DNA from 3 places in the Halomonas sp. GFAJ-1 genome. Region 2 is predicted to be linked to each of the others. Evidence: predicted binding sites of a transcription regulator. Region 2 holds the regulator's gene; each other region holds the start of a gene.
The links. Region 2 encodes PhoB, which activates phosphate uptake and scavenging genes when phosphate is short. Its sites were predicted from a motif close to TGTCATANNNNTGTCANA; they were not measured.
Positions count from the first base shown of each region.

Region 1: the regulator PhoB is predicted to act here: its motif matches at 6,348-6,365, upstream of phnD (phosphate/phosphite/phosphonate ABC transporter substrate-binding protein).
Region 3: the regulator PhoB is predicted to act here: its motif matches at 7,276-7,293, upstream of MOY_RS15260 (PstS family phosphate ABC transporter substrate-binding protein).

Region 1 is NZ_AHBC01000021.1:37,913-47,641, reverse strand. It holds gene MOY_RS05360 (putative bifunctional diguanylate cyclase/phosphodiesterase) at 1-1,083, opposite strand, end outside; gene MOY_RS05355 (C40 family peptidase) at 1,389-1,859, opposite strand; gene MOY_RS05350 (histidine phosphatase family protein) at 2,005-2,634, opposite strand; gene phnE (phosphonate ABC transporter, permease protein PhnE) at 2,661-3,476, opposite strand; gene phnE (phosphonate ABC transporter, permease protein PhnE) at 3,509-4,336, opposite strand; gene phnC (phosphonate ABC transporter ATP-binding protein) at 4,333-5,199, opposite strand; gene phnD (phosphate/phosphite/phosphonate ABC transporter substrate-binding protein) at 5,278-6,255, opposite strand; gene MOY_RS16865 (hypothetical protein) at 6,389-6,610, opposite strand; gene MOY_RS05320 (Glu/Leu/Phe/Val family dehydrogenase) at 6,735-8,090, opposite strand; gene MOY_RS05315 (ferredoxin reductase family protein) at 8,252-9,568, shown strand; gene MOY_RS05310 (DUF1853 family protein) at 9,684-9,729, shown strand, end outside.
Region 2 is NZ_AHBC01000027.1:62,384-72,112, reverse strand. It holds gene pstB (phosphate ABC transporter ATP-binding protein PstB) at 1-662, shown strand, start outside; gene phoU (phosphate signaling complex protein PhoU) at 693-1,418, shown strand; partial or broken gene cysZ (sulfate transporter CysZ) at 1,489-2,210, shown strand; gene MOY_RS07325 (hypothetical protein) at 2,498-2,812, opposite strand; gene phoR (phosphate regulon sensor histidine kinase PhoR) at 3,202-4,536, opposite strand; gene phoB (phosphate regulon transcriptional regulator PhoB) at 4,540-5,229, opposite strand; gene ubiA (4-hydroxybenzoate octaprenyltransferase) at 5,340-6,230, opposite strand; gene MOY_RS07305 (chorismate--pyruvate lyase family protein) at 6,263-6,829, opposite strand; gene MOY_RS07300 (NAD(P)/FAD-dependent oxidoreductase) at 6,917-8,113, shown strand; gene MOY_RS07295 (HU family DNA-binding protein) at 8,231-8,503, shown strand; gene MOY_RS07290 (hypothetical protein) at 8,503-8,859, shown strand; gene yccS (YccS family putative transporter) at 9,010-9,729, shown strand, end outside.
Region 3 is NZ_AHBC01000056.1:4,499-14,227, forward strand. It holds gene arsJ (organoarsenical effux MFS transporter ArsJ) at 1-74, opposite strand, end outside; gene MOY_RS15240 (ArsJ-associated glyceraldehyde-3-phosphate dehydrogenase) at 91-1,122, opposite strand; gene pstB (phosphate ABC transporter ATP-binding protein PstB) at 1,247-2,011, opposite strand; gene pstA (phosphate ABC transporter permease PstA) at 2,115-3,791, opposite strand; gene MOY_RS15255 (ABC transporter permease subunit) at 3,807-6,095, opposite strand; gene MOY_RS15260 (PstS family phosphate ABC transporter substrate-binding protein) at 6,245-7,195, opposite strand; gene MOY_RS15265 (sulfite exporter TauE/SafE family protein) at 7,346-8,077, opposite strand; gene MOY_RS15270 (Bcr/CflA family multidrug efflux MFS transporter) at 8,090-9,283, opposite strand; gene tal (transaldolase) at 9,423-9,729, shown strand, end outside.

The sequences.
Region 1 (9,729 bases), on a different contig from region 2:
GGCCGGCGAGAGCAGCCCCTCATCTGGGTGCTGCCATCGAATCAACGCTTCCACGCCCACCACTCGCCCACTGGCCATATCTACCTGAGGCTGATAAAAAAGCCGCAACTCGTTGTGGTTAAGGGCATCCATGAAACGCTGACGCTGCTCATGACGCACTTGCAACAGACGATCTTGGGTGGGGTCAAAAAAGTGGTAGGTATCCCGTCCCCGCTGCTTTGCTCGGTACATAGCTTGGTGAGCATGGCGCAGCAGCACATCGCCCTGGGAGTGGTCATTTGGGTAACGTGTAATGCCCAAACTCGCGGTGAGATAGATGCTTTGTCCATCAATCACCAGCGGTTTTCGGATCGTGGTCAGCAGCTTTTCAAAGAAGTGCTCATCGTCGCTGTGGTGCAGTAGCAGCACAAACTCATCGCCTCCCACCCGCGCCAACACATCATCGCCAAACAGCAGGTGGCTAATACGCTGCGCAAAGGTGGAAAGTAAACTATCCCCGACATGGGCACCTAGCTGCTCGTTAACCGTCTGAAAATGGTCGATATCCAGGGAACATATTGCCAGCGGTAGTTGTTTGGCTTCCGCATGCTGGATCGACTCCTGAATCAACTGGGTGAGTAGCTGAAGGTTAGGCAACCCGGTCAACGCATCAAAAAAGACCTCACGTTTCAGGTGACGCGCGTGGGCAGGGATGGCGGAAAGATCAGCCAGGACAACGACATGGTGGTCGACCTGCCCCTGTGCATTACGCACGCGATTTATCGACATCATGCCAGGGTAAAACTGGCCGTCGTGGCTGCGGTAACTCACTTGGCATTTACTGCGATCCCGAAGCTGCTGTTGCTCACGCATGAAGCGCGTGGTGCGGCTGTCGTCGAGGGATAAAATGCTAAACGCCTCTAAGGATTGGCCGTAGACCTCTTCAAGGCATAAGCCGGTGAGTTCACAAAACGCGGGATTAACGTCGGCCACACAGCCGTTGGCATCGGTAATAATGATGGCTTCGTTGGCGAAATTAAACGCCGACTCAGCGCGAAGAAGCGGTGCACCGGGGGTGGTTTTCGACGCTAGGATCGTCGACATAGAAGTTATGGACCCAGTCGTTCTCGACCCAGTCGTTCTCGACCCAGTCGTTCTTGAACGTGCAGTAGCACTATCCAGTTCAGGAGCATCATGATTAGTTTGCAGAGACAACGCCAGCTCCTTAAGCAGACTCAGAGACTGACACGCGCAGCTGCGTTCTCCTCATCTAACTCAGTATAGGTTGGATTACGTTTAGCCATACTACCACCACACACAAACACTATGTTTTACATGAAACAGCGATTAGTCAACGCGACAAGGGTCAAGAAACATGCAAAAACCACCCCTACGCCGATGATGCTGGTTTAAGGCGCAACCCCTGCCGCGCCTAAAAAGCGCTGCTCCCAATAATCGATATCCAAGGGCACGCTGACCACTGCCCGGCCGCTGCCAGGGGCGTGAATCATCTGCCGGTTACCGCGATAAATCCCAACATGCGAGGCTTTCGCGCCACTGCCAAAAAACAGCAAATCCCCAGGACGGGGAGTATCAACCGCAGGCAGTGCCCGGAATTGATCATGGGCGGTACGGGGAACACGAATACCTGCTGCGCGGTAAGTCATTTCAACTAACCCCGAGCAGTCCAGCCCTTCTGGAGAGTTACCGCCAAAACGGTACGGCGTACCAATGGCTTTTTGGGCATGGGAAAGAATCAGCGCTCGCTCCATGGAGATCCCCGCCTGAGCACCAGGCGCAGATGGCGGGGCAACCTCTTTGCCGGCACACCCAGCTATCAGCAACAGGGCGAACAGCGTGATTAAGCGCTGCAGAGGCATCAACCGCCGCAAGCGGACCAGCGGCACAAAGTACATAGAGAGCACACAGGGAAACGGCATAAAACGCTCCAGCGCGGCATGTTAGCAATCGCTTTATCATGGCCTAAGAGCTGGTGACTCGCTACTGATTCATGGCGCGGTTTATTTAACGCCCAATCCACTCAACGAAGGTGGTTTCTCCCAGCGCATGGCGCTCATGGCGTAGTCGGCTCATCGCGGCATAGGGCAAATCCATCACTAAGCTATTGCAAAGCGGCTGTTCCAATACTTGACGCAGCAACGCGTTACATACAAACAGGTGGGCGACCACCAGTACATGCTTGCCCGGTGGGCTTACCAACAGTCGCCGCCAGACATCACTGACCCGAGCATCCAATGCATCTACTGTTTCCCCTTCGGGTGGAGCCGCTTGGGAAGGGTTATGCCAAAACGCGCTCATCTGCTCGCTACCCTCTTCGGCAAACACCTGAGCATGGGTTTTGCCCTCCCAGCGCCCCAAGTGAAGCTCAGCTAGGTCATCCTCCACCTGTACCGGCAGGTCGAACTCTTCACCTAACCACAGCGCAAATTCACGACAGCGCAGCAGCGGTGAGCTGATAACGGCATCATAAGGCAGCCGCCCATCCACACTTTGTCGCATCACGGCATCACTCACTTGCTGCCAACCGGCTTTACTCAGCGGATGGTCGGTACTACCACGCAGCATGCGCCCGCCGACTGGCTCGCCGTGGCGCATAATATCGATGGTCGTGATAGTGGCATTTGGAAAGCGCATGATCGCTCCTTACCCTGGCTGTCTGGCTAGATAATAGCGTGGCGTACACGGGCAGAGATCCACTCTGAGACCAATACCGTGGCAAAAATCATCACAAAGATAACGCTAACCTGGTTCCAGGCGAGGCTGTTAATCGACGCGTTAAGCTGCAAGCCGATACCGCCAGCGCCAACCAGACCTAGCACGGTAGACTCACGAATATTAATGTCCCAGCGATACACGCTGATACCCGCGAAAGCAGGCATAACCTGGGGCAGCACACCGTAGTTCATCACCTGTAGACGGCTGGCGCCGGTGGCGCTAATTGCCTCAACGGGGGTGGGGTGAATCTCTTCAATGGCCTCATAGAGCAGCTTGCCGACAAAACCAATTGAGCGCAGCGCGATGGCGATGATTCCCGCCAGCACACCGGGGCCAAGAATGGTGACCAGCAGCATGGCCCAAATCAGCGAGTTAATAGAGCGCGATGAGACGATAACGGTGAGCGCTAGGCTGCGTACCAGCGGGTGCGGCGTAGTGTTGCGTGCGGCTAAAAATGCCACAGGAAACGCCATGGCAATGCCCAGCACGGTGCCTAACGTAGCGATGTTCAGCGTATCCCACATGGGCTTCCATAGCACGCTGGCATACTCCCAACGCGGCGGCATCATTCGGCTGATCAAGTCGCTGCCTTGGCGGCCCGCATCTTCGACAAACACCCACATGGTGTTATCAGAAATCACTTTCCAGCACAGTAGAAACAGGCTGATGCCGACAAGCCAGGCGGCGTACTGAAGCCACTGGGCGCGAGTAGTGCGCCGCTGCCACAGCGGCGCGCCCTGGGGTGTTGTTGAAACTGGCATAACGTTTCCTCTTAAAGACAAGCGGCGTGGGGTTATTGCGTCCAGCGACGAACGTAGCTGGAGGCGTACTCGCTCATCAGTACAATCGCGATGATAATTAACAAGATGGCGGCAGAAGTACCGTACTCATAACGGCTGAGTGAGGTGTTGAGAGTCGCGCCAATGCCGCCCGCCCCGACAATGCCAATCACCGATGACTCACGGAAGTTGATATCCAGCCGGTACATCGACAAGCCAATTAAGCGCGGCATCACCTGGGGTTGGATGGCATGGTTCATGGTTTGCCACCAGCTCGCCCCGGTGGCGCGCACGGCTTCTACCTGCCGCCAGTCGAGGTCTTCAATATCTTCTGCCAGCAGTTTGGCCATAAAGCCAATGGTGGCAAACGCCAAGGTCAGCATCCCGGCAAACGGCCCAAAGCCGAACATCACCACAAATAGAATCGCGATGATAATTTCCTGGAAGGTGCGCGAGACCGCAATAATGGCGCGGCATACTGCGTAGATGGGTAAGGGCGAGATATTGCGCGCCGCCCCCAACCCCACGGGAATCGCCAGCAACACGCCAATCACCGTAGAGGTTAACGTCATGGTGAGGCTTTCCAGCAGACCCGCCATAATGTCGTTTTGGCGACTAACAAAGTCGGGCTGCAAAAATGCCCCGAGAAAATTCAGTGCGCGCCCAGAACCTTCCGCCACACGCGCCCAGTTTACTTCGACAGACGCTAATGCGAGCACCAAATACACGACGCCGCCCAGCACCAACCCCCAGCGCATACGCGGATTATCAATCAGCGGTAGCCTCCGCCAATGGCCTTGGCGTGCCGCCTGTTGACGCGCCAGCGTATCAACACCGCTCATAGCGCGCCTCCGCTGGCAACACTGGCCAACGGCCGCTGCGTGTGGGCAGCATAGGGTTGGCGAGTGAACGCATTTTCCTTCTCTTCAACATCGCCACTCTCAACAGGCTCAGGCGACGTATCCCAATACTCTTCACCGTATATCGTGGTAAGAATCTCGCTGGTTAGCTCACTTGGCTTGCCATCAAAGACGATTTCACCTGCCCGCAACCCCACAATACGGTCGGCAAACTGCTTCGCCAGCGCCACATCGTGAATATTAATGATCGCTGCAAGTTCCCGTTCAGCGCATAGCTCACGAATCAGTCGCATGATTTGCCGGGAAGTTTTTGGGTCAAGGCTCGCGGTGGGTTCATCGACCAGGAGCAGCTTAGGGCTTTGTAACAGCGCACGGGCTATGCCAACCCGCTGGCGCTGGCCGCCAGAGAGCGCATCGGCGCGCTTGTCGATGGCATGGGGAAGGCCAACCCGTTCAAGTAGCCGAAACGCCTCGGTCACGGCTTCCTGAGGGTAACGGCGCAAAAAGCTACGCCAGAATCCAACATAGCCTAGCTGACCGGAGAGCACGTTATCCATCACGGTTAAGCGATCCACCAAGGCGTATTCCTGGAAGATCATCCCCATGGAGCGACGCGCGTGGCGCAGACGATTGCCTGATAGCTTCGTCAGCTCGATATCTTCCAACCGAATGCTGCCTTGGGTGGGCTCCACCAAGCGATTAACACAGCGAATCAGGGTGCTTTTACCCGCCCCAGACGGCCCAATCAGCGCCATGACCTGGCCTTTGGGAAGCGCCAGCTCGATATCAGTAAGCGCACGATCCCCAGTGGGGTAACGTTTGCCAACGCCGGTAAGTGTCAACATGGGTTTTACCTCATCTTCATAACGGTTCGGCCAGAAGGTTGCCCTTCTGGCCGATGGGGTTGCACAGCTGCCAAAGGGTTAATCGCAGTCGTAAGTCACACCGTTGGCTTCAGCAATGGTGCGAATCACAGACCAATGCTCTTCATAGGTGATCGGGATAAACTGCGCTTCACCGGAATTGGCAAACTCAGCCTCAAGGGCGGTGCCTTCCCAGTCGTAGCTGAAGAATGCGTCTTGAATTTGCTGGGCAAGCTCAGGCTTTAGATTGTGGGCAACGCCATAAGCCGTGGTGGGGAAGGTTTCGGAGGTATAGATAATCTCGTAATCGCCTTCGCTTACCACACCGCGCGAGATCATCCGAGTAGCCACCGAGTTAGCAATGGCGGCAGCATCGTAATCTTTATTCACTACACCTAGCACAGAGTTATCGTGAGAGCCGGAGAACGCGGTCTTGTAATCGTTATCGGCTTCTAACCCATACTCAGAGCGCAGCAGCGCAGAGGGCGCACGGAAACCAGAGTTAGAGGTTTCTGAGGTAAACGCCAATTGGCGACCTTCAAGGTCTTCAACGGACTCAATACCGCTACCGGGATAGGTAATAATTTCCATCTCATAGCCGTAGCTACCATCTTCACTCGCCATAATGGCGAAGGGGCGAAAGCCACCACAGTTAACAGCAACCGGCACACCGCCTGTGTTGAAACCCGCGACATGCAAGCGGCCTGCACGCAGCGCCTCTTGCTGGGCAGCATTCGACTGCACGGGGAAGAACTGCACACGCTTACCGGTTGCTTCGCTTAGATGATCCAGAAAGCCAGACCATACATCCGCATAAACAGCAGGGTCTTCAACCGGCGTATAGGCAAAGACCAAGGTGTCCGGGTCGACCCACTGAGACTCGTCAGTCGGTGCATCGGCAACCATATCGCCATCGTTGTCTACGTAGCGCGAGGAGAGGTCGGCGGAGGCGTTAACTGCTGCCAGCGCAAATGCACTTGCAACAGCAGCGCTAATCAATGTGCGGGAAAGCGAGTTAGAAAGCGTGGGAGCGTGCATGCATCACCTAAGTGGCTGTTCAAAGATGACGCTATCCTGCCAAGCCTGCATGACAGCAGCGGGTCACTCTCGTGACAACCTAGTGACGTCTCAATGACAGCAAAGTGACACCCCTTAGCTAAGGCAGCACGCGTCAGTTCCGTCGATCTATAAAGAGACTATTACCGACTATTTTTTTCGCCTGATGTTTTAGCTCGGAAAGTTGGGCGGCAATGTCCAGTGCCTTGCAGGTGCTGGGGTCGATAATGGGTTTAACCGCAATCGACACGCTAACAAAGGGAAAGAACGCCGTAGCACCTTGGCGGCTTTCAATAGTGATACCGCCCTGCAGCAAGCGCGACAGCAAAATAATCACGAGATCACCGCGGGCCTAGCCATAAGCATCGTTAAACGCTTTGAAATTATCTAAGTCGACGTAGGCGGCTGCGAACACTTAGCGGGCCCCTTTGGGCCCGCTACTCTTTTTGTACTGACTTTAGTTAACGGTAATTCTGGCAATTTCCTCGCGCCATGATGGCTTCAGCGATGCGTTCTATTCCCTGGCGGTAGGCGGCTTGGCGATAGGTGACTTTCTCTTTCTCCGCCCGCGCCAACACGCTTTCTGCCTGCACACCCAGCAGGCTATCTAGGCGCTGATTGACCTCTTCTTCTAGCCATTTTTCGCCTGCGCGGTTCTGCAGCCACTCAAAATAGCTAACAATGACGCCGCCAGTATTAGCCAAGACATCAGGTAGCACAGGTATTTCGCGTTTGGCTAATACATCATCGGCATCGCTGGTTAACGGCCCGTTAGCAATTTCAAGAATCGCCCCCGCCTGCACATCGTCAACGTTATCGCAGTGAATTTGGTTCTCTAGTGCCGCTAACGCCAACACATCCACCTCAAGCGACAGCAGTTTATCGCCTGCCAGTGATTTACCTTGTTTACTCTTGGATAACGAACCGTGCTTGTCTTTGTCCTGCTTCGCAGCGTCAACATCAAGCCCGTCCGCGCTGTAAATAGCGCCGCTTGAGTCCGATACCGCCACAATTTTATAACCCCGCTCACTGGCTAGTCGGGCAAAATGATAAGCAGCATTACCAAATCCCTGCACGGCAACGGTGGTCTCTTCTGGCTTGCGCTCTTCGCGCTCGGCCCACAAATTCAGCACTTTTAACGCGCCGCGCCCGGTGGCCGCTACCCGACCCGGGGAGCCCCCTAGAGACAGCGGCTTACCTGTGATAGCGGCAGGCGCTTGGGCACGCACGATATGTTCGTACTCATCAATCATCCAGCCCATTACCGTAGCATCGGTATTTACATCCGGGGCGGGAATATCTCGGTCTGGCCCCATAATATCGGCAATGGCACGAATATAGCCCCGAGCCAACCGCTCTCGCTCAAGGGAGGAGAGGGCCTTGGCATCTACCTGTACACCACCTTTCCCCCCGCCATAAGGTAAGCTAACCACCGCGCACTTCACCGCCATCCAGAAACTTAGCGTGGTGACTTCGTGCTGATTAACGTCCGTATGGAAACGCACGCCACCTTTGGCAGGCCCTAAGCTGGTATCGTACTGAACCCGCCAAGCGGGGAAGGCCTTCAGGCTTCCGTCATCCATGCGGATTGGCACACTTACCTGCAACGATAGGCTCGGCTGCATCAACCGTGCCTGGGCATCCGGGTGAATATCCAACGCTTCAAATACCGCCTCCAGCCGCGAGCGGGCATCTTCAAAAAGCGCCGCGCCTGTTTCAGGGGTCAGGGCTTGCAGCGTCTTCTTTTCAGCTTGCGGTTTACGTGTTTTGGATGCTTGCTGCTTTGCTTTATGCTTTTTCGCTTTCGCATTGGCCATGTAGCACTCTCCTTCTGCTTGATAGGCGCCAGCGCCTGCTCATAAGGGACCTAGCACTTTGTAAGCGTAGCAGCTTGGTAAATGCACACGCTTTTTAACTTGCGAAATCCCAGCTTTTTCTCACACTTAGGCTATTCGCACGGATGCCCAGGGAGAACATAGTGAGTCCAATAACACGTAGCGCCCTAGCTTGGGGAAGCCTTTACAGTTTACTTGCCCTGCTGCCGATAGGCTGGCTGCTGCTCTCACCACCAACACCCCGCAGTTGGCTTGGTGAAGCGGCGGTGTTGCTTGGCGCACTCGCCCTAAGCATCATGGCACTGCAGGCGTTAATATCGGGCCGACACGCTTGGTTTGCCCATGAGATCGGTTTTGATAACGTACTCCAGTTTCATCGCCAGATCGGTATTGGGGCGCTTTTCCTGGTTATTGCCCACCCCGTTGCCCTGTTTATCGCCCACCCTTCGCTGATTCACTTTCTTGACCCACGAGAAGAAACCCTGCGCGCCCTAACCCTGATAGCGCTGCTAGGTGCCAGCATTGTGCTGATTATTAGCTCGCTCTGGCGAAAACGTTTTGGGCTACCATATGAGTGGTGGCACCTACTCCATGGCGGCTTAGCGCTGTTTATCGTTTTTGGGGGGCTTGGCCACGCCATAATGGCCCAGCGTTACACTGAGGGCTTGGTTACCTCGATGGGTCTGGCGCTGCTTATTCTGATTCCGGCCTGCTTGGTACTCGAAACCCGCTTATTAAGGCCATGGCGTATGCGCCGTCGCCCCTGGCGCGTGGTGGACACAAAGCTTGAGCGCGGCGATACCACCACACTGACGCTTGAACCCGCAGGCCCTCACCGCTTCACTTTCCAACCGGGGCAATTCTTCTGGATTACCCTGGGCGACACCCCATGGTCGCTACAGCAACACCCTTTTTCGCTCTCATCAAGCGCTGCCAGCAGTGGTCGTATAACCTTCAGCGCTAAACGCCTGGGCGACTTTACCCGACAACTACCCAAGGTAACCGCCAATACACCTGCGTTTATTGAGGGCCCATTTGGCGCTTTCATCCCTCGCCCCAACAATCCCTCGGGGCTAGTAATGATCGCAGGGGGAATTGGCATTACGCCGTTTATGAGCATGCTCTACACCTTTCGCGACCAGCAAGACCGCCAACCGATTTGGCTGATTTATGCCAACCCCACCTGGCAAGAAGCCACCTTCCGTGACAACCTGGATGAATTGGCTCAGCAACTTAACTTAACGCTGATTCACGTTATTTCAGACCCCCATGAGGGCTGGGAAGGGGAAGTGGGCTACGTTGACCAAGATCTCCTGGCCCGCTGCTTGCCCCAGGATGATGGGAAGCGTGACTACTTTATTTGCGGCCCGGACCCCATGATGGATAGTGCTGAAAAGGGCTTAATTGCCCAGGGCATCGCCCCCACCCATATTTTCTCCGACCGCTTTGACATCGTTTAGGGAGTTTTTATGCTGCATAACTACGCAAGATACGCAGGGGGGCTAGTGCTGGCGCTATTAGTCGCCGTTGTGCTCCTGGCAGCGTACGCCCTGCAATGATTCACGAGTGCCTTCTGTGATAGTGAGCAACGCGCCCAGCGAGCACTACTCCGCTCACCTTA
Region 2 (9,729 bases):
GGGTTACCGCTTTTATCGGCCCCTCTGGCTGCGGTAAATCCACGCTGCTTAGGGCGATTAATCGGTTACATGACCTCAACGAATCAGTTTCCCACAGTGGACACATAGCGCTTGAAGGGCAGGATATTCACGCCCCCCAAACGAACGTCACCGAGCTGAGGCGCCGCGTGGGTATGGTGTTTCAAACCCCGAACCCATTTCCGATGTCAATTTATGAAAACGTCGCTTTTGGGCTGCGCTTGCAGCGCCGATTACCCAAGCGTAAGCGAGACGACATTATTGAGTGGGCGCTAACGTCTGCCGCGCTATGGGAGGAGGTTAAAGACCAGTTGCACCGTTCAGCATGGCAGCTCTCCGGTGGGCAACAGCAGCGTTTAGTCATTGCCCGCACGCTGGCCGTCCAACCCGACGTTTTACTGTTAGATGAGCCCGCTTCGGCACTGGATCCCATCTCAACACTCAAGGTGGAAGAGCTGATTCGCAACCTTAAATCGCAGCTTACCTTGGTGCTGACCCACAATATGCAGCAGGCCGCCCGGGTTTCTGACTACACGGCGTTTATGCAGCACGGCGAGCTGGTTGAATTCGGCTTAACCGACCAAGTGTTCACCAACCCGCGTTTACAACGCACTGAAAACTACATCACCGGCCGCATGACCTAGGCCCCAGAGACGACCCGTCAGGAGTGCGCAATGGACATTACCAGCGATACCCACAGCCAGCATATCTCTCGCCAGTTTAATCAAGAGCTAGAGGAGCTAAAAACCCACCTAATGGCCATGGGTGGCCTAGTGGAAAAGCAGGTGCAAGACGCCGTATTCGCACTGCTTGAAGGCGACAGCCACCTCGCCGAAAAAGTGCGCGATAACGACCGCCAAGTAAACGATCTGCAGCTACAAATAGATGACGAGTGCACGCGTGTTCTAGCGCGCCGACAGCCCGCAGCTTCTGACTTGCGCTTAGTGCTGGCGGTTATTCGCGCCACCTCAGACCTTGAGCGTATCGGCGATGAGGCCAGCAAGATTGCCCGTAACGCGATGCTATTAAGTGAAAACAACGGCAGTGTTCGTGGCTTGGTAGAAGTACGCCATATCAGCGAACACGTCCGTAAAATGCTGCGCGATGCGTTAACCGCGTTTGCCCGCTTTGATACGGAACTTGCCATGCAGGTCGTGCGTGAAGACGAGCTCGTGGATGACGAGTATGGCAGCGCCATGCGCTCGCTGATGACCTTTATGATGGAAGACTCTCGCTCTATCAGCTCGGTACTCAGCATTATGTGGGTACTGCGCGCCCTGGAACGCGTAGGCGACCACGCCAACAACCTCGCGGAATATGTGGTTTATCTCGTAAAGGGACTGGATATTCGCCATACCGACCTCGACAGCTTAGATCAGGACGTGCTTAAAAAGTCTTGACCTATCCTGTAATACCTCCTGCAATACGCCCAGATGCGCTGCCTGGGCGTATTGATAAGGAGTTCGCACATTGAATGCATTTACCGCGCTAAGCCGAGGCACTCGGCTGGTGTATCGAAAGGCCTGCGGCGCTATGTCTTCCTTCCCTTGCTGGTAAACCTTGTGGTTTATGCCAGCATGCTCCGCTTGGTGGTTAACCGCTTTTCTGGCTGGCTAGACAGCGCGATGGCAATGGTGCCGAGTTGGCTTGAGTGGCTATCCTGGTTAATTTGGCCTCTTTTTTTCGTCAGCCTACTACTGGCCGTGTTTTTCACCTTTACGTTAGTCACCCACCTGATCGCCGCGCCTTTCTACGGCTTTTTAGCCGCCAAAGTAGAGCGTCAAGCCACTGGCCGCGAACCGTTAGACGACCGCGGTCTGGCGAAAACGGCGATTGATGCAGTGGGGCGTGAGCTGGTGAAATTAGGCTACATCCTGCCCCGCGCGGCAGCACTGTTGGTGTTTAGCTGGATTCCAGGGCTTAACCTGCTGGCGCCTATTTTGTGGGCACTGTTTTCTGCCTGGATAATGGCCATCACCTACTTAGACTACCCAATGGATAACAATAAAATAACGTTTCGGGATATGCGCCAACGACTTTCACGGCGCTGGTGGCAAAGCCTAACTTACGGCGGGCTGGTGACCGTGGTTACCTGGATTCCGCTGGCAAATTTATTCTTAATTCCTGGTGCGGTGGCAGGCGCCGTTTTGATGTGGGATCACCACTACCGTGGTGTGGTCACCGCGGAATGAACGTGTGGAATGAACACACTTTTCGACCGTCTACAAAAAACGAGACCCCGCCAGGGCGGGGTCTTGATAACTCTTAATATGGGCGATACCTAACGTTAGCTTCCTATCCTTTTGCGGGACTCCAACCTTGGAATTAACCCTGACTAACGTGTTGTTCGTCGCTTGATTCACTCCTTGAATCGGTGAGCATCCTTGCTATGGGACATCCTTGCCCCTTATGTGCTCACTCCTAAGCGTAAGAGTTATTTTCAGCTTTGTAAACTAATGTTACCGATAAAAAATACTAATTACGATGCACTATTTTCTTCAACAACGTCGTCAGGCGTATATTCTTCATCGTCACCGTTCATGTTAGTTGACTCGGGATCGTCAACCACGTCTGGGCCTTGCGTACCGTGATCGGTAGTTAAATCTTCACTGTCATAGTCACCAGGATTTGCATTTTGCGAGTGGCTATCCCTCGGCTCTTCATCAGCCGTTATATCCTGGTTTTGATCAATTGATGAATGGTCCGTGGTGTCAGCAAATGCTAATGGGCTAGCCATCAAGCCAAAACTTACACCTAAAATGCCAGCTTTCTTGAGTAGTTCCTTGGACATCATGTTCCGTCTCCTCGATCGCTGTGATACCGCTAATTTTTAAGGAAGAGTGCCATTGAGGCTTACCAGTTCCAGCGGTGATCTTCCTTAACTAGGTAGTTGCACTGCTTGTGCCATCTTGCCAAAAAATAATATAAAACAAATTAAATACAGGGGCTTATAGACATTATTCGATTATTTATAGCCACTCTAAAAGCGCTGTCAAAGCTGCAAAAGTGGCTAAAAATGACACATGCGCAGCGTTTGACCATCCTTAACAGACAATCTGGCACACTTGTACAAGCGTTGTCTTTTTTAGGGAACGCGTGCTTCTTTGTAACAGGAATTGTTTGACCAGCACCGCCGTTGAATTCAGTGGTTGAATGCAGGGTTTGAAAACGCAGCGTGGTTTTTTAAAAGGCGGTATTAGCCACCAAGGCCCGTGTGGCAGGAAATACGCAGCGAAACTGCGCGCCTTCGCCAGGACGGGAGACTATCTGTAGCTGAGCATCGTGGCGCAGCAATACATGCTTAACAATGGCTAATCCCAGGCCTGTGCCCCCAGTGGCGGTGCTGCGTCCTTTATCAACTCGGTAGAAGCGTTCAGTCAGCCGGGGGATATGCACCGGATCGATCCCCTCGCCGTTATCCTCCACCGAGATGTAAGCGCTACCGTTCTCCAGGGTGACCCAACGCAGGGTTATTTGGCTGCCTGCAGGGGTGTAGCGCACCGCGTTAAAGGCAAGATTAGAAATAGCGCTGCGGATTTCCTGCTCGCTGCCCACTAGCTGGGCCTCGCTCTCAACACTTACGTGGATGCTATGCAGCTGGCTACTCGGCACTTGATCGCCTTTCTGCTGGCCGGAGAGCGCCAAGGCATCCTGGCGAATGCTCTCAAGTAACGGCCCAACGACCAGTGGTTGGTGGTCTTTTCCACCTTGGTCAATTTCCAACCGAGAAAGCAGTAGCAGGTCATTCACCAAGCTCTGCATGCGCTTGGTTTGTTCCTCCATCTGACCAATTCCCCGGCCTAAGCGTGGCGGCAGCTGGTCGCTTAAGTCGCTGTAGGTCTCCAAATAGCCGGAAAGCACCGTTAGCGGTGTGCGCAGCTCATGGGAAACATTCGCGACAAAGTCACGCCGCATCTGCTCAAGACGATGCAGCCGGGTAATATCCCGCGCCATGACGAGACGCTCATCGTCTCCATAGAGGGTAATCTGATACTGCAGAATTTGGCGTTCATCAATTGGCGAGGTTAGCGTTAACGGTTCGCTATACTCGTTGGCATTGAAGTAGCTGATGAAACGCGGGTCACGCAGCAGATTCGTAATATGCTGCCCGCGGTCATGGGCGGTTTGTAGGCCCAGCATCTCAGTGGCGGCACTGTTCCACCACTCAAGGTCACCATGGCGGTCTAACATGACGACGCTGTCGCGCATGGCTTCCGATGACTCTTGAATACGCCCGAGGGTAGCCCGTAAGCGGGTTTGGGTAATGCGCTGGCTCTTTTGGTAACGGTAGAGCCGATCAAATAGCTCGCCCCACATGCCCCGCGCCGAAGGCGGTTCATCCTGGGGATGCAGCGTTAGCCATTGAAAAAGCGCCAGCAGTTGGCGCAAATGGTAAAACAGGCACACCGCAAGCCCTGCGGCCAACCCTAACCCAGGCGCGCTTAGCGCCCAGCCCAGCAAGACCCCTAAGGTAGCCAGCCAAGCAATTCGCCACAGCTCACGACTCCAGAGACGCACCATTTACACCCGAGCGGAGAAGCGGTATCCCGTGCCTCGTACCGTTTGGATAAGGTTTTGGTGGGCTTCACCTAGCGCTTTACGTAAGCGGCGAATATGTACATCAACAGTGCGCTCTTCAACGTAGACGTTGCCCCCCCATACTTGATCAAGCAGTTGGCTGCGGGTATAGGCGCGCTCTTGGTGGGTCATAAAAAACTGCAGCAGGCGGTACTCTGTGGGACCCATTTCCAGCGGTTCACCATGGGCGCTTACCCGATGGCTTACCGGGTCGAGCATTAGGCCATTAATCTCAATGGGGTCTTCCACACCCCGGGGGGTGGTACGCCTTAGCACGGCTTTCAAGCGCGCGACCAGCTCACGGGGCGAAAATGGCTTAGTGATGTAATCGTCGGCACCCGCTTCAAGACCTTGAATCTTATTATCCTCTTCGCCCTTAGCAGTAAGCATAATAATGGGTATTTCAGCTGTAGACTCTTCGCGTTTTAGGCGCCTTGCAAGCTCAATACCGCTGGTGCCGGGCATCATCCAATCCAGTAGCAGCAAATCAGGCTGATGGTCGACAACCATCGCATGAGCATCTTGGGCGTTATCCGCTTCAAGCACGTGATAGTCAGCCATTTCCAGCGCCACTGCGATCATTTCGCGAATCGGCGCCTCATCATCGACAATCAAAACGGTCTTGGCGGTCATTCCTGGGCCTCACGGTGTGCAATGAAACTAGCTCATAGAAAAACAGTTCAATGAAATATCTGTGACGATAACACCATGGCTTAGTGACAATTTTATGACACTCAGCGTATTTAGCCAGTGATTGGCCACCAGCTCAGAGCAATACCGGCAAAAATAAGCAGGCCCGACCAGTAATTATTCAAAAACGCCCGGAAGCAGCCATCACGCTCACGGTGCGCTATCAACCGCTGCTGATGGACAAACGTCGCTGCCATCGCTATTAGCCCTAGCCAGAAAAAACCGCCTAACGCTACTCGTAGCCCTACCCAGGTTAATAGCGCCAGCGTAGCAAGCTGTAGCAGGCCAATGATTAATCGATCAGCATCTCCGAACAGCACCGCCGTTGATTTAATACCGATTTTTAAGTCATCGTCGCGATCAACCATGGCGTACTGGGTATCGTAGGCCACGGTCCACAATACGTTGGCGAAAAACAGCAGCCATGCTTCAAGGGGCACGCTCCCCAGCACGGCACCAAACGCCATCGGTATCGCCCAAGAGAAAGCCGCTCCTAGTACCACTTGGGGAAAGTGGGTGTAGCGCTTCATAAAGGGGTAAATAAACGCCAGTACCAAGCCCCCAATAGAGAGCAAAACCGTAAACCAGTTAGTAAGCAGCACCAGAATAAACGCAATCGCCACTAGCCCAACAAACAGCAGCTGCGCTTCGGTTTCGCTGATACGCCCGGTGGCGAGCGGCCGATGCTTGGTGCGTTTCACATGGCCATCAAAGTGGCGGTCCGCATAATCGTTTACCACACAGCCCGCCGCGCGCATTACATAAACACCGGCAATAAAGATCAGCAATACATTTCGCCCAGGTACTCCCTCTGCCGCAATCCACAGCGCCCACAGGGTTGGCCACATCAAAAGCCAGGTACCAATGGGCCTATCCAGGCGCATCAGTTGTAAAAAATCCGCCACCCGAGCCCACCCCGTTGGCCGCAACAGAGAACGATCCATGCTTACCTCACGAATAAAGATGCAGTGTTAGCCTAGCGCGAAGGCAGGCCAAGATCATCCGCCATGGTGGATAAAAAGTACTCTTGAACCAGCAGCGAAAGCCCGCTGTGCTGAAAAACTGAGCGCCGCCCCCATACGCCAGCCACATTTGGCGCGCAAAGCCGGTGGGCAAAACAGGGCCAATGCTTGGTGGCGTAAAGGGGGCCACGCACTAAATCAGGCTGGCGAAACAGCCAGCTGCCCAAAGAGCGTTCGCCGAGCCCCTCTAACCCTTTCCCCTGCAGCTGGGTCAGCGGCGCTACCGAGCGGGCCACCACCCAAGGCGTATCGTCCACACAGAGCGCTACTTCCCGCAGCCACGCATAGCGGCGCGGCTCAATACCCAAGGCCAGCGCCTCATCCCGCTGAGGCAAGCCAATTGTCTGGCGTAATAAGCGCACCCGAAACGGTTTATCGGCTGCCGCCGCGGTTAGCCGCGCCGTTAACGAATCGGTAGAAGCCACCCATTGCCGCCAGGGTGCGCTCATCGCAGGGCGCAGCGCATTAACGGGTAGCCAATGCATAAAAGGCTGGGCTTGCCGGAAAATTGGGGCCGTCACCGGGTTCTCCAAGGCAGTCAAAAAAGTGAGCGGTAGTGTAACATGGTGCTCTGACAGGCTTTTGTTCCACCGACTTTTGGTGACTGCATGCCCCCACCGATTGAACAACGCGCCGACGCCCCCCACGCAGCGCTGGTGATTATTGGCACCGGCATGGCAGGTATTGGGCTTGCCCGCGCCCTGCGCCGCCAAGGCGATACCCGTACCATCGCTCTGTTGAGTGCTGACAGCGGCGACGAATACAGTAAACCGCTGCTTTCCACCGGCTTTGCCAAACGCATTGGCCCCGAAAAGCTGGCCCAGCGCAGCGCAGCCGACGTAGCAGAAGAGCTTAACGCAACGCTAGTTACCCACACCCAGGTTGTCCAACTGGATGTGGATAACCAAAAGGTGCGGTTGAGTGACGCCCGAGAGTTTTACTATGACGACTTAGTTTTAGCGACGGGCGCGGCCCCACGCGCGCCCTTCAGCGTGCCCGAGCGCCTTAGCAGCCGCTGCTTCAACGTGAACGACTTAGATGATTACCGCCGTTTTCATACCGCACTAACACAAGGCCCCACGCGGGTCGCGGTGATTGGTGCCGGGCTGGTGGGCTGCGAGTTTGCTAACGACCTGATTGCTGGCGGCCACCACGTCAGCCTATTGGCCCCCGAAAACACGCCGCTAGCGCGCCTACTGCCCGAACCGCTAGGCCGCGCGCTAGCCACAGCCTTTGAAGAGGCGGGCATAACACTCCACCTGGGCCACGCCATTACGGCAATAACCGACGCCGTTAATGACCACGCTATAGACATCCAGCTTGATAACGGCGAGTCGTTTCAAGCCGATAAGGTGTTAATGGCCACGGGACTTACCCCACGCACCGCGCTAGCAAACGCCTCTGGGCTCGCGGTGGCCTCTAGCGGTATACAAGTGGACCGCTACTTGCGCACGTCTGAGCCTAACATTTACGCCTTAGGCGACGTGGCCTGTGTTGAAGGTGTTAACGCCATGTACGTACAGCCGCTTCAGGCCAGCATTAAAGCATTGGCGGCTACCCTAAGCGGCACGCCCACTCGCGTCGCCTTTGGCGCATGGCCGGTCATCGTAAAAACAACGCTACTCCCCGTGGTGGCCTACCCGCCGTTAACCACGCCCGAAAAGTGGCGAATTGAAGGAGAAGGGGGAGAAATGGCAGCGTTGGCAGAAGATAAAGACGGTCGTTTGATTGGTTTTGCGTTGACAGGCGGCTGCGTGAGAAGGAAAGTGGAGCTTTCCAGAGCAGCCCCTGCGCTGCTAGGCTGATTTTCGCCGCATTCACGACTAGTCTAAGAAGCTGGACCAGCCGGGTAATGCTTAAACAACACTGTTTCTTACACATCACAAGCGTACGCTTGATTCTGTTACAAGGGAGTTTCCTCTATGCGCAAACCTGAACTCGCCGCTGCTATTGCTGAAGGTGCCGACCTTTCCAAAGACAAAGCGGGCCAAGTCCTCAACGTCATCCTGGATGAGATCACGAACAGCGTCGCCAAGGGCGAAGACGTCGCCCTGATTGGTTTTGGTACTTTTACCGTTCGCGAACGTGCCGCACGTACCGGCAAGAATCCGCAAACTGGCGCCCCGTTACAAATTCCCGCCAGCAAAAACGTTGCCTTTAAGCCAGGCAAAGCGCTCAAGGACGCCGTTTCCTAATGAAGCTAACGCTTACGCTGTGGCTGCTGAGTTTTATGCTCAAGCGTGCCCTACGCCGCAAGCCGCGCTTTAAAGAGCAGCTAGAACGCATGCGCGGACTGGACTGGGGGATTGCCACCGAAGACTTAAGCATTGCCCGCTACTACCGGATGACGCCCCAAGGGGTAACCACCGGCAAAGGCTTGCCCGTTGACCTTGATCTTGAGCTACGTTTTCGCGACCAAGATGCCGCGCTACGCATCCTCAAGAAGCCGACCCAGCAGGCATTTCTAGACGGCATGGTAAACGGCGAGGTGCGCCTCGTCGGCGACTCCGCCGATATGAACAAGCTGCAAAAGCTGTTGAAGTATTTGTAACGCTAGTGGCTCTATTGCTTGCCGCCTATTGCCCCGCAGCCCATCGCACTGCGGGGCTTTTCGTTGATAGGCCACAACAGCGTCTCCCTAGCCATGCGGCAACGCAGCATATAAACTAAAGTCTAACAACCTCTGCCTACAAGAGCCCCTATGCCGCTTTCACTGCCCCTACGGCGCCTTTGGACACTGGATAAGTTCGCCTATAGCCTGCGGGTGTTTATCGCCTTCAGCGGGGCGCTGCTGTTTAGCGGGGTAGCGGGAGACGTGGCACTGGTGATCCCGCTGTTTTTAGGCATTATCGCAAGCGCGCTTTCAGAAACCGATGACAGCTGGCAGGGGCGCCTACAAGCGTTGGCCGTCACCCTGTTATGCTTTGCCTCGGCGTCGTTTGTGGTGCAGTGGCTATTCCCGTGGCCGTGGCTGTTTGCCCTTGGGTTGGCACTCTCTACCTTCACGTTGATTATGCTGGGCGCCATCGGCCAGCGTTACGCCACTATTGCCTCGGGCACGCTGATTCTATCGATTTACTCGATGATCAATATTGAACAGCACGGCGGCGTGGATGAAGACGTCGCCGCTCGCCAACTGCTGCTATTAGCCGGGGCAGCGTGGTACGGGGTTATTTCTGTTGTGTGGTGCGCGCTGTTCTCCCGCCAGCCGGTCAAGCAGAGCATGGCCAGGGTATATAAAACTCTGGGCGAGTTTTTAATTCTCAAATCTGCGCTGTTTGAACCCGTGCGCGGCGTGGATATAGAGGCCCGCCGGGTGGCGCTGGCGCGGCAAAATGGCCTTGTGGTCGATGCCCTTAACCAAGCGAAAGAGATGATTTTCCGCCGCCTAGAAGGCCAGCGCGGGAGTCGCAAGCTTAAC
Region 3 (9,729 bases), on a different contig from region 2:
AATGCCCAGTAGTTGCCGGTGATCAGCATGTATTGGCGCACCTCGAAAGGTAGCGCCTTAATACGGGCCTGCATATTCAGCAAGGGTGAATCAGCCACGGCTCACCTGCTCAGTGCCGACCATCAGCGCCAGCTCAGCCGTGCGGTTGGCGTAACCCCACTCGTTGTCATACCAAGCGTAAAGCTTAAGCTGAGTACCATTGACCACCATGGTGGAGAGCGCATCGATAATGGAGCTGCGTGGATCGGTGCGATAATCAATCGATACCAGTGGGCGATCTTCGTAACCTAAAACCCCCTTCAGGGCGCCTTCTGCCGCATCTTTCAGCGCTTGGTTCACTTCCTCAACAGTCACGTCCTTTTCTAGCTCAAACACCATATCGGTGAGCGATGCGTTAGCCAGCGGTACGCGAATCGCATGACCATTCAGCTTGCCTTCCAGTTCAGGGAAAATTGCAGTGATCGCTTTCGCGGAGCCCGTTGTTGTTGGTATTAAGCTCATGCCACAGGCGCGGGCACGGCGTAGATCTTTATGCGGGGCGTCTAGAATGGTTTGGGTATTGGTAATGTCGTGTACCGTGGTCATTGAGCCATGGCGAATACCAAAGGTTTCTTGAATCACTTTCACCACGGGCGCCAAGCAATTGGTGGTGCAACTGGCAGCGGTCACAATCTTATGCTGTGCAGGGTCGTAAAGATGGTCATTAACGCCTACTACCACGTTCAGCACACTCGCTTCTTTTATAGGTGCGCTGACCACCACCCGGGCAACGCCTTGATCCAGGTAGGCCTGAAGTTTTTCAGTGGTTTTTATCTTGCCCGAGCACTCAATGACCACATCGCAGCCAGACCAATCGCTGTCGGTAATCCTTGTATTAGCGCTAAAGGCGACAGAGTTACCATCCAAGACAATTCCATCGCTGGAAGCGGTAATCCCTTTGCCTGGCGACCAGTGACCGTGTACTGAGTCAAACTCTAATAAGTGGGCAAACGTTGCCGCATCACCGCCTGGATCATTAATGCGAATCAGCTCAACGGCCCCTGCTTCAACCTCAGCCCACAGGCTGCGCAGCGCCAAGCGTCCAATACGACCAAACCCGTTAATACCGATACGTAATACCATGAATAAACTCTCCTAAACAGGTGCGTTCTAGATTACTTTTTATATGCGATAAATCATATGTGTGCAGTTAAAAAAATACCAACAGGCTTGCCATTGGGTAGGCTAGCCTGTTGGTAATGTATCGCTAGCCGTAACGGCCCGTAATGTAGTCTTCGGTTTGCTTTTTGTCGGGTTCGGTAAAGACTTTATTGGTTTCACCAAACTCGACTAAATCACCCATATACATAAACGCGGTGTAGTCAGAAACACGCGCCGCTTGCTGCATATTGTGAGTAACAATCAATATAGTGTATTTCTCTTTGAGCTCGCTCATAAGCTCTTCAATTTTGAGCGTCGAAATAGGATCCAGTGCAGAAGCAGGCTCATCAAGCAGCAGCACTTCTGGCTCAATGGCAATGGCACGCGCAATTACGAGGCGCTGCTGCTGACCACCTGAAAGGCCAAAAGCGTTATCGTTGAGTCGATCCTTCACCTCATCCCATAACGCTGCGCCTTTAAGCGATTGTTCAACGATGTCATCGAGTACAGAACGATTATTAATGCCCTGCAGCCGCAGCCCGTAAGCGACATTTTCATAGATCGATTTAGGGAAAGGGTTGGGCTTTTGAAATACCATGCCTACCTTGCGACGCAGTTCAGCAACGTCAACGCTACGATCATAAATATCATTGCCGTCTAAAAGAATTTTGCCTTCTATCCGGCAAATATCGACAAGATCGTTCATCCGGTTGAAACAACGCAGCAAGGTAGATTTTCCACAGCCGGAAGGCCCAATAAAGGCGGTTACTTTCTTGTGTAAAATATCCATGTTGACGCCTTTTAGCGCCTGATCTTTGCCATAAAATAAATTGAGATCGCGTACTTTAAACGTAATATCTCGGTTGGTCATGGCGTGATCTTTGGTAGTGGCAATTGCTTCAAGCGTCATCTTAAATCCTCTTTACATCCTTTGGGGTCTAACGCCCAGACGAATAGGGTATTTGGGTGATTATTTAATCTGAAGCCGCACGGAATTTTTCGCGCAGACGGTTCCGGATACTAATAGCGGCCAAGTTCAGCACGATAATAAGTATCACCAGTACCAACGCCGTTGCGTATACCAATGGGCGGGCTGCTTCCACATTGGGGCTTTGGAAACCAACATCATAAATATGGAAACCCAAATGCATAATCTGACGGTCTAAATGTAGGAATGGGAAGCTACCATCAACCGGCAATGTAGGTGCCAACTTCACCACCCCCACCAGCATCAACGGAGCTACTTCGCCAGCTGCGCGGGCAATCGCCAAAATCATGCCCGTCATCATGGCAGGTGTTGCAATAGGGACCACTACCCGCCACAGCGTTTCTGACTTAGTTGCCCCAAGCGCTAACGATCCTTGACGAATATTGACAGGAATTCGCGAAAGCCCCTCTTCAGTCGAGACGATCACGACAGGCAAGGTTAACAGTGCCAAGGTGAGGGACACCCAGATAAGCGCTGGCGAACCAAAGGTTGGACTTGGTAAACGGTCTGAGTAAAACAGCTGATCAATAGACCCGCCAAGTGTGTAGATGAAGAAACCAAGACCAAATACACCGTAAACAATGGACGGAACGCCCGCTAGGTTATATACAGAAATCCGAATTAACCGCAGCAACGGTCCCTGATGAGCGTACTCACGCAAATATATAGCCGCTAGAACACCAAAGGGGCTAACGATCAGCGACATCAATAACACCATCGTCACGGTGCCGAAAATGGCCGGGAAGATCCCTCCAGCGGTGTTAGCTTCACGAGGTTCACCGCTTATAAATTTCCAAAATTCTTGAGCATATTCGACCACTTTTTGCGGGAAAGACAGGCTATTAGGCTGCACTGCATGCACAATATCGCCCAAGCGGATTTGCACTTCCTGCCCGCCTACGACGCTCGCGACCAGCGTATCTCTGTTTAACGCATTGCGCAGCGCGCTTATCTCAACCTGTAAATCCTGAAATGCAGATTGAAGTTCTGCTTGGCGAGCAGAAATATTTTCCAATTCAATCGCTAATGCATCGGCAGCGATATCGGGGTTACGCTGAAGAGCACGCTGTCTAATACGCAGTTGCTCCATTTCCGCACTTATAATACCGACGTCATTTCGCTCAATCTGGCGCAATTCCCGGTAGAGGTTATTGCTCCGGGCAATACGCTCTTGCAGCGCATCCCACAGCCCTTCGCCTTCGGCAATCACTTCGCCATTTTCTAAAACTCTTAGCGGGAAGCCAATGAAATCGCCCCATTCACGGCGCTCAATGCGCATAGCGTCAACCGGTGCTTGCCACTCACTCATTTGCAGCTCGGCGTACCAGGCGAAATCTTGCCCCGTCACATCCCGGTTACCCTGCTTAATCAAATGACGTACTACAATGTCGTCATTTTCCAGCTCAGGAGGAACCGCAATACCTGCATCACGGGCGACCGGAACCGGAATCGATTCAGAGCGAACATGCTCGCCCAGTATCATTTGGCCAATACCAAGCTCCGGGTCGCCTACTTGAAATTCGACTATTTCTGTTGGGTAAAAGTGGCTGAGACCTCGCACTGCAATCAAGCCAATTAACCCCAGCACCATAATCACTGATATAGCGACTGCGCCACCGTTCAACCAAATCCAGGGGGCACCGCTTTTCCACCATGATTTCATCACTGTCTCCTGGAATTAAAGGTTGCCGTAACGCTTACGAAGGCGCTGACGCACCAGTTCAGCTAACGTATTCAAGATAAAAGTCATCGCTAGTAGCGTTAGTGCGGCTAAGAACAGCACCCGGAAGTGGCTTGACCCTACTGCAGATTCCGTCAACTCAACCGCGATGTTGGCAGATAACGTGCGCATGCCTTCAAATATGTTGAAGTTCATTACCGGGCTGTTACCGGTTGCCATTAACACGATCATGGTTTCACCTACCGCGCGCCCAAAGCCCATCATCACAGCGGAGAACATACCGATACTGGCCGTTGGCAACACCACGCCCACCACCGTTTGCCAGCGCGTCGCACCTAGCGCCAACGACCCTTGGGTCAGGTGTTTCGGCACATTGAAGACGGCGTCCTCAGCGATAGAGAAAATCGTTGGTATTACCGCAAAGCCCATCGCGATACCTACTACCAGTGCGTTGCGTTGGTCATAGTTAAAGCCGTTGTCCGTTAACCACTGGCGAAGGCTACCGTCGAAGAAGGCGATTTCCACATAGGGGCTAATAGATACACAGAACCAACCCACTAAAATAATAACGGGCGCTAGCAATACGGCTTCCCAACCATCAGGGATGCGGTTTCTAACATTAGATGGCAGTCGGCTCCATGCGAATGCAAACGCGAGCATGGCAATCGGCATCAGTATAAGAATGCCAAAAACAGCGGGGAGTCTATTTTCGATAAAGGGTGCCAACCAAAGACCTGCCAAAAAGCCCAAAATTACCGTTGGTAATGCTTCCATTACCTCGATGGTTGGTTTTACCTTGCCGCGCAATTTAGGCGACATGAAGTAAGCCGTATAAATAGCCCCCATTAGGCCCAACGGTGTGGCAAACAGCATGGCGTAAAAGGCAGCCTTCAAAGTACCGACGGTTAACGGCATAAGGCTCATCTTTGGCTCAAACTCATCACCACCCGCGGTGGACTGCCATACATAGCGCGGCTCACTACTGCCTTCGTACCACACCTTGCGCCAGAGTGAGGTGAAGGAGATACCTGGGTGACGGTTGCTTACGCTTGCCATCTCTAGCAGATTATTCTCATCGACCAAGAGCGCCGTTGAGTTCACAGGGGATATGGCAATGCGGGTCAGCGGCCCATCCATCTTCGTGCTTTTATACACATCTGCCGACGCGGTGGCGTGATGAATACCTAAGTTACCTGCCTCATCGCCTACCAGAAATCCGCGGCGAGCATATTCAGCCTCGATATAAGTAATAGGTGCGTCGTAGCGAGCGAAGTCGCGTATATGCATTAAATCGTGCTGATTTTGACTATTGCGAACGGGAAAGTATTGGCGCACTTGACCATCGCTGGTACCTGCAATAATGGACACCGTGCCATTCAGATACGCCATTTCCGATACGTAGCCGTCATCTGTGACCTTAACCGCTCCGCGATACTCGGGATTATTGAGATTGCCAATATCGTAGTGGTGTATATAGCCGCTGTTATCTGACACGTAGAGGTGTCGGTAACGGTTGTCGATGAGGATTTGACGCGCCTCACCTTCAATTCCAGGTAGCTCTGCTGATGTCTGCTCAATGGTCACAGCGCCCGTCATTACATTTTCGCGCACATCAAAAGAGGTAACTTGTAATGTTCCGTCCTCTAAAGCTGCTGCGGCATAAATGCCGCGGCTACTCATTTGTAACCCGAGCACGCGAATGCTGCGCTCCTCCTCATCAATGGTGATGGGGTCTTCACCTAGCGGAAATTCAAGCACCGGCTCTATTAAACGCTGATTCTCAGGGTATGAAATATTGTAATCCACCACACCCAAGGTTATCTGGCCGTTATCGTAGCCGTAAGCAAAGCTGCGAGTAGTGGCGAACCCTTTCGCAAAGGTGGTTTGCTCAGCGTTTTCAGGACGGGCCATATCAAAGCTTGTGCGGACTGCGCCATCTTCAAGCTCAAAAAATGTGATTCGGCCCGTATTTGAGAAGCTAGCGCCAAGCTCGTCGTAGCGGTCTACCACTAAGTGCTCTAAGGATTCACCCTCTTCAATACCAGGCGCTTGATAGGTTTGCTGCGTCTCTACTTTTGCAGAGGCAAATAGCGGAAAAACTTCCGAAAAAAGGTAAACAAAAATCATCCCTAAAGCGATAACCACCCCGATACCGGCGGCACCTATGCCGTATCGAGAAAAGCTATCTTTGAACATGCGTCTTCGCCTACGTTTTTCGCGCTCTTCAGGGGTGGGCAAAAGCGAGCCACGTCGTTTCAGCGTCGATAATTGGGAAATGTCATTCATAATGGATTGGCAATTCCGGGCAAGTGGAAAGGTACGCTGAGAGTATCCAGCTAACGTGACAAATTGATGACAAGCACTTCATACGGCGCAGATCCCATAAAAAAACCGGGGGTGCAAAGCACCCCCGGCTATTAGATGGTAATCACTTGTTAATCTAGGCCAAGTTCTGCACGAACACGGCTAGCAATTGTTTCTGGAAGCGGGATATAGCCATCGCGCGCTGTCACTTCCTGTCCTTGCTGTGAAAGCACCATGCGCAGGAACTCAGCTTGCTGCGGCGCTAAATCTTCGTTGGGGTGCTTATTTACATAAACGAACAGCTGACGCGCTAATGGGTACTGTTCTTGATCAACTTCAAAGGCTTCTTCACCTTCGTCGCGAGCAACCGGTATAGCACGCACCTGAGAAGTGATGTAGCCGATACCAGAATAACCAATACCATTGATTGACTCACTCACACCTTGAACAACGGAAGCTGATCCAGGCTGCTCATTGATGGAGTCTTTGAAGTCACCGCCGCACAGTGCGTTTTCAGCAAAGAAACCGTAGGTACCAGAGACAGCGTTACGGCTGTAAAGGGTAAAGTCGCGATTCTCCCAGCTACCATCTAGACCCAGCTGACCCCAGCGAGTGATATCATCTGAGTAGCCACAGCGGCGGGTACTAGAGAAAATGGCATCAATTTGCGGGAGTGTGATGCTTTCAATCGGGTTGTCTTGGTTGACATACATTGCCAAGGCATCGATAGCAACCGGCACCATGGTGGGCGGGTAACCATGACGCTCTTCAAACGCCTGAATTTCATTAGTACGCATTGCACGGCTCATTGGGCCAAACTGCGCAGTTCCTTCGGTCAGTGCAGTCGGCGCTGTACCAGAGCCCGCACCTTGAATCTGGATATTAACGTTGGGATAGAAGTTAGCAAATTCTTCTGCCCACAGGGTCATCAGGTTGTTAAGCGTGTCTGAACCGATACTGCTCATGTTGCCTGTGATACCGCTCACTGCTTCATATTCTGGCAGGTTAGGATCAACTGCTAAAGCATGAGTTGAGATCAGTGACGTACCAATAACAGCAGCGGCTAGAGCTTTAAGTTTCATACGAGTCTCCTGGGGGTCAGTAACAGCTTGTGTACTCGATCTTTGTTTGCCGACCGATGGTTGTCACTATAAAAGCGGCTTATGACACTTCGGTGACATACCCCCAGGTTGTTCATGAAACTTTTATGACTATAAACAGGGCATGAGTCGTCAGATCAGCAGACCCAGGGCGGCTAAGGTACATAGCGCAAGCGAGGCGCCCTGAAGCATACGCTTATCTAAACGATGAGCAATGGCATCCGCTAGAGTATTACCCACTAACACCGCCGGTAGGAAAGTGAGCGCCAACTTAAAATGCCAGACGCTCACCAAACCGGCGAGGGCTAACGTGGTAAGAGTTAAGAACGACGTTAAAATAAAGAAAGCGGCGAGATTTCCGCGCATGCGGTCCGGCGAAAAACCGTGCATCAGCAGTACAATAGGTGGGCCGCCTATGGCGGCAACAGTGCCAAATATGCCGGAGAGCACGCCTGCGATAAACAGTGAAATACGATTAACCGGTAGTTTAAAGCGAAAAAGTGTGACCAGTACGGCAAAGAGTACAATCGCGGCAATCAGCTTTTCCAGCACGACCATTGGCGCAGCTAACAGCAACCAGATCCCTAATGCATTGCCCGGTAAACGGCCAATTAAGGCCACACCTATCGCGTCTAAGCTCACCTCGTGCCAGTAGTGGCGCACCATCATTAAAGAAACGGTCAACCCAAACAGCACCAGTATTACCGGCACTAACCGGGGCTCTAACATCAAAAGTAACGGCGCGCCAACAACCGCTAGGCCAAAACCGGTAGCGCGCTGTACAAATGCGCCAAGCAGCAGCACGGCTGAACAGGCTAGCCATACGCCTAATGGCATTTCGATCCACGGCAGTAAGCTACTCATTTGCACCATGCATCACTGACCACTTTCCATTGCGGGTGTTTTGGTTAATTGTCTAACGCCAATATTACCTAGCAACGCAGCCCCTAGCATGGTGAGTACCATTGGCCACAAGTGCTCTACTTGAAATAGCCCTACCAGCACCCCAGCAAGCGCCCCGCAGCTAAACTGAATACCCCCCAATAGCGCCGTCGCCGTTGCGCTGATATGGCCAAAGTGGTCTAGCAGCGAGGCAATTGCGTTGGGGGTAATTAAGCCGATCATCCCAGTGAACAGCATCACCAGCGGCACAACCACATAAATCGAGGCCACATTCAACGCCGTTGCCGCAACAAGCCCCGCCGCTGCAATAAACTGAATAACGAGACCCAAGCGTAAATTTTGTTGGGGAGTACGTTTGCGCAAAAGATGAATATTTACGCGATTAGATAGCGCGATCATGACGACATTCACACCAAACACTAACGGGTACACCCCCGGCGATAAGCCGAAATACTCTAAATAGAGAAACGGAGACGCGGTGATAAACGCAAATAGCCCGGCAAAGGATGCCGCTACGGCACAGATGTAGCCCATGGCTTCACGATGGCGCAACACGCTCGCATAGTTGCGCACTACTTGGTGGGGCGAAGCTGCGGGTAGGCTGGTGTCGCGGGTCTCGGGTAGCCGGGTGCCTAACAGCCAGAGCAAAAAACCTGCGTACACTGCCAAAAACACGAAGATCAGCCACCAACCAGCAATATAGAGCAGCACGCTGCCCACCGCCGGGGCTATCAACGGCGCCAGCATCATAATCATCGCCATGGTAGACATCACCTTAGCGGCTTCACGCCCGCTAAAGCAGTCCCGCACGATGGCGGCAGAGTTCACCACACAGGCCCCACCCCCCAATGCTTGAATAAACCGCCAAAGCAGCAGCGAACTTAAGCTATCCACCGTGGTGATCATCAAACTGGCGAGCATAAAGACCACTAGTCCGCTAAGCAGTACCGGCTTTCGCCCGTAGCGATCCGACACTGGCCCAAAACAGAGCTGTCCAATCGCAAAACCGAATAAAAACATGCTAATTGAAAGTTCAGTATGGTGAATACTGGCATTAATATTTTCGGCCAGAATGCCCATCGCGGGCAGATACGCATCAATAGCAAAGGGTGCAAGCGCGGTATTGGCTGCAACCAATAGCGCTACCCTGCGTGGATTCAGCTCCATGGTGGTCCTTGGTATAAAACTGCTGCTAGAGAATAAAGATAGGCCGCTAATTATAATCGATTTGAATTGGTTTGTCGGTCTCTGTTCGCCGTGCTCGCCCCTTGCTAAAGTACCTTAACGACAACGCAAGGAGCTACGCATGGCCACTAGCCTACTGACCCAGTTAAAAGAGATGACCACCGTGGTCGCTGATACCGGCGATCTTGAGGCTATTCGCCGTTTTCAGCCGCAGGATGCCACCACTAACCCATCGCTCATTCTCCAAGCAGCGCAACAAGAGGAGCGCCGTGCACGCTTAGCCGAAATAGCCAAAGAGAGTACTGACCTTGATGACGCCGCTGAACGCGTGGCGGTCGATATCGGCAGCGAAATTAGCAAGCTGGTGCCCGGCTATGTCTCCACGGAGGTGAGTGCACGCCTCTCGTTTGACCGGGAAGCCACCATTG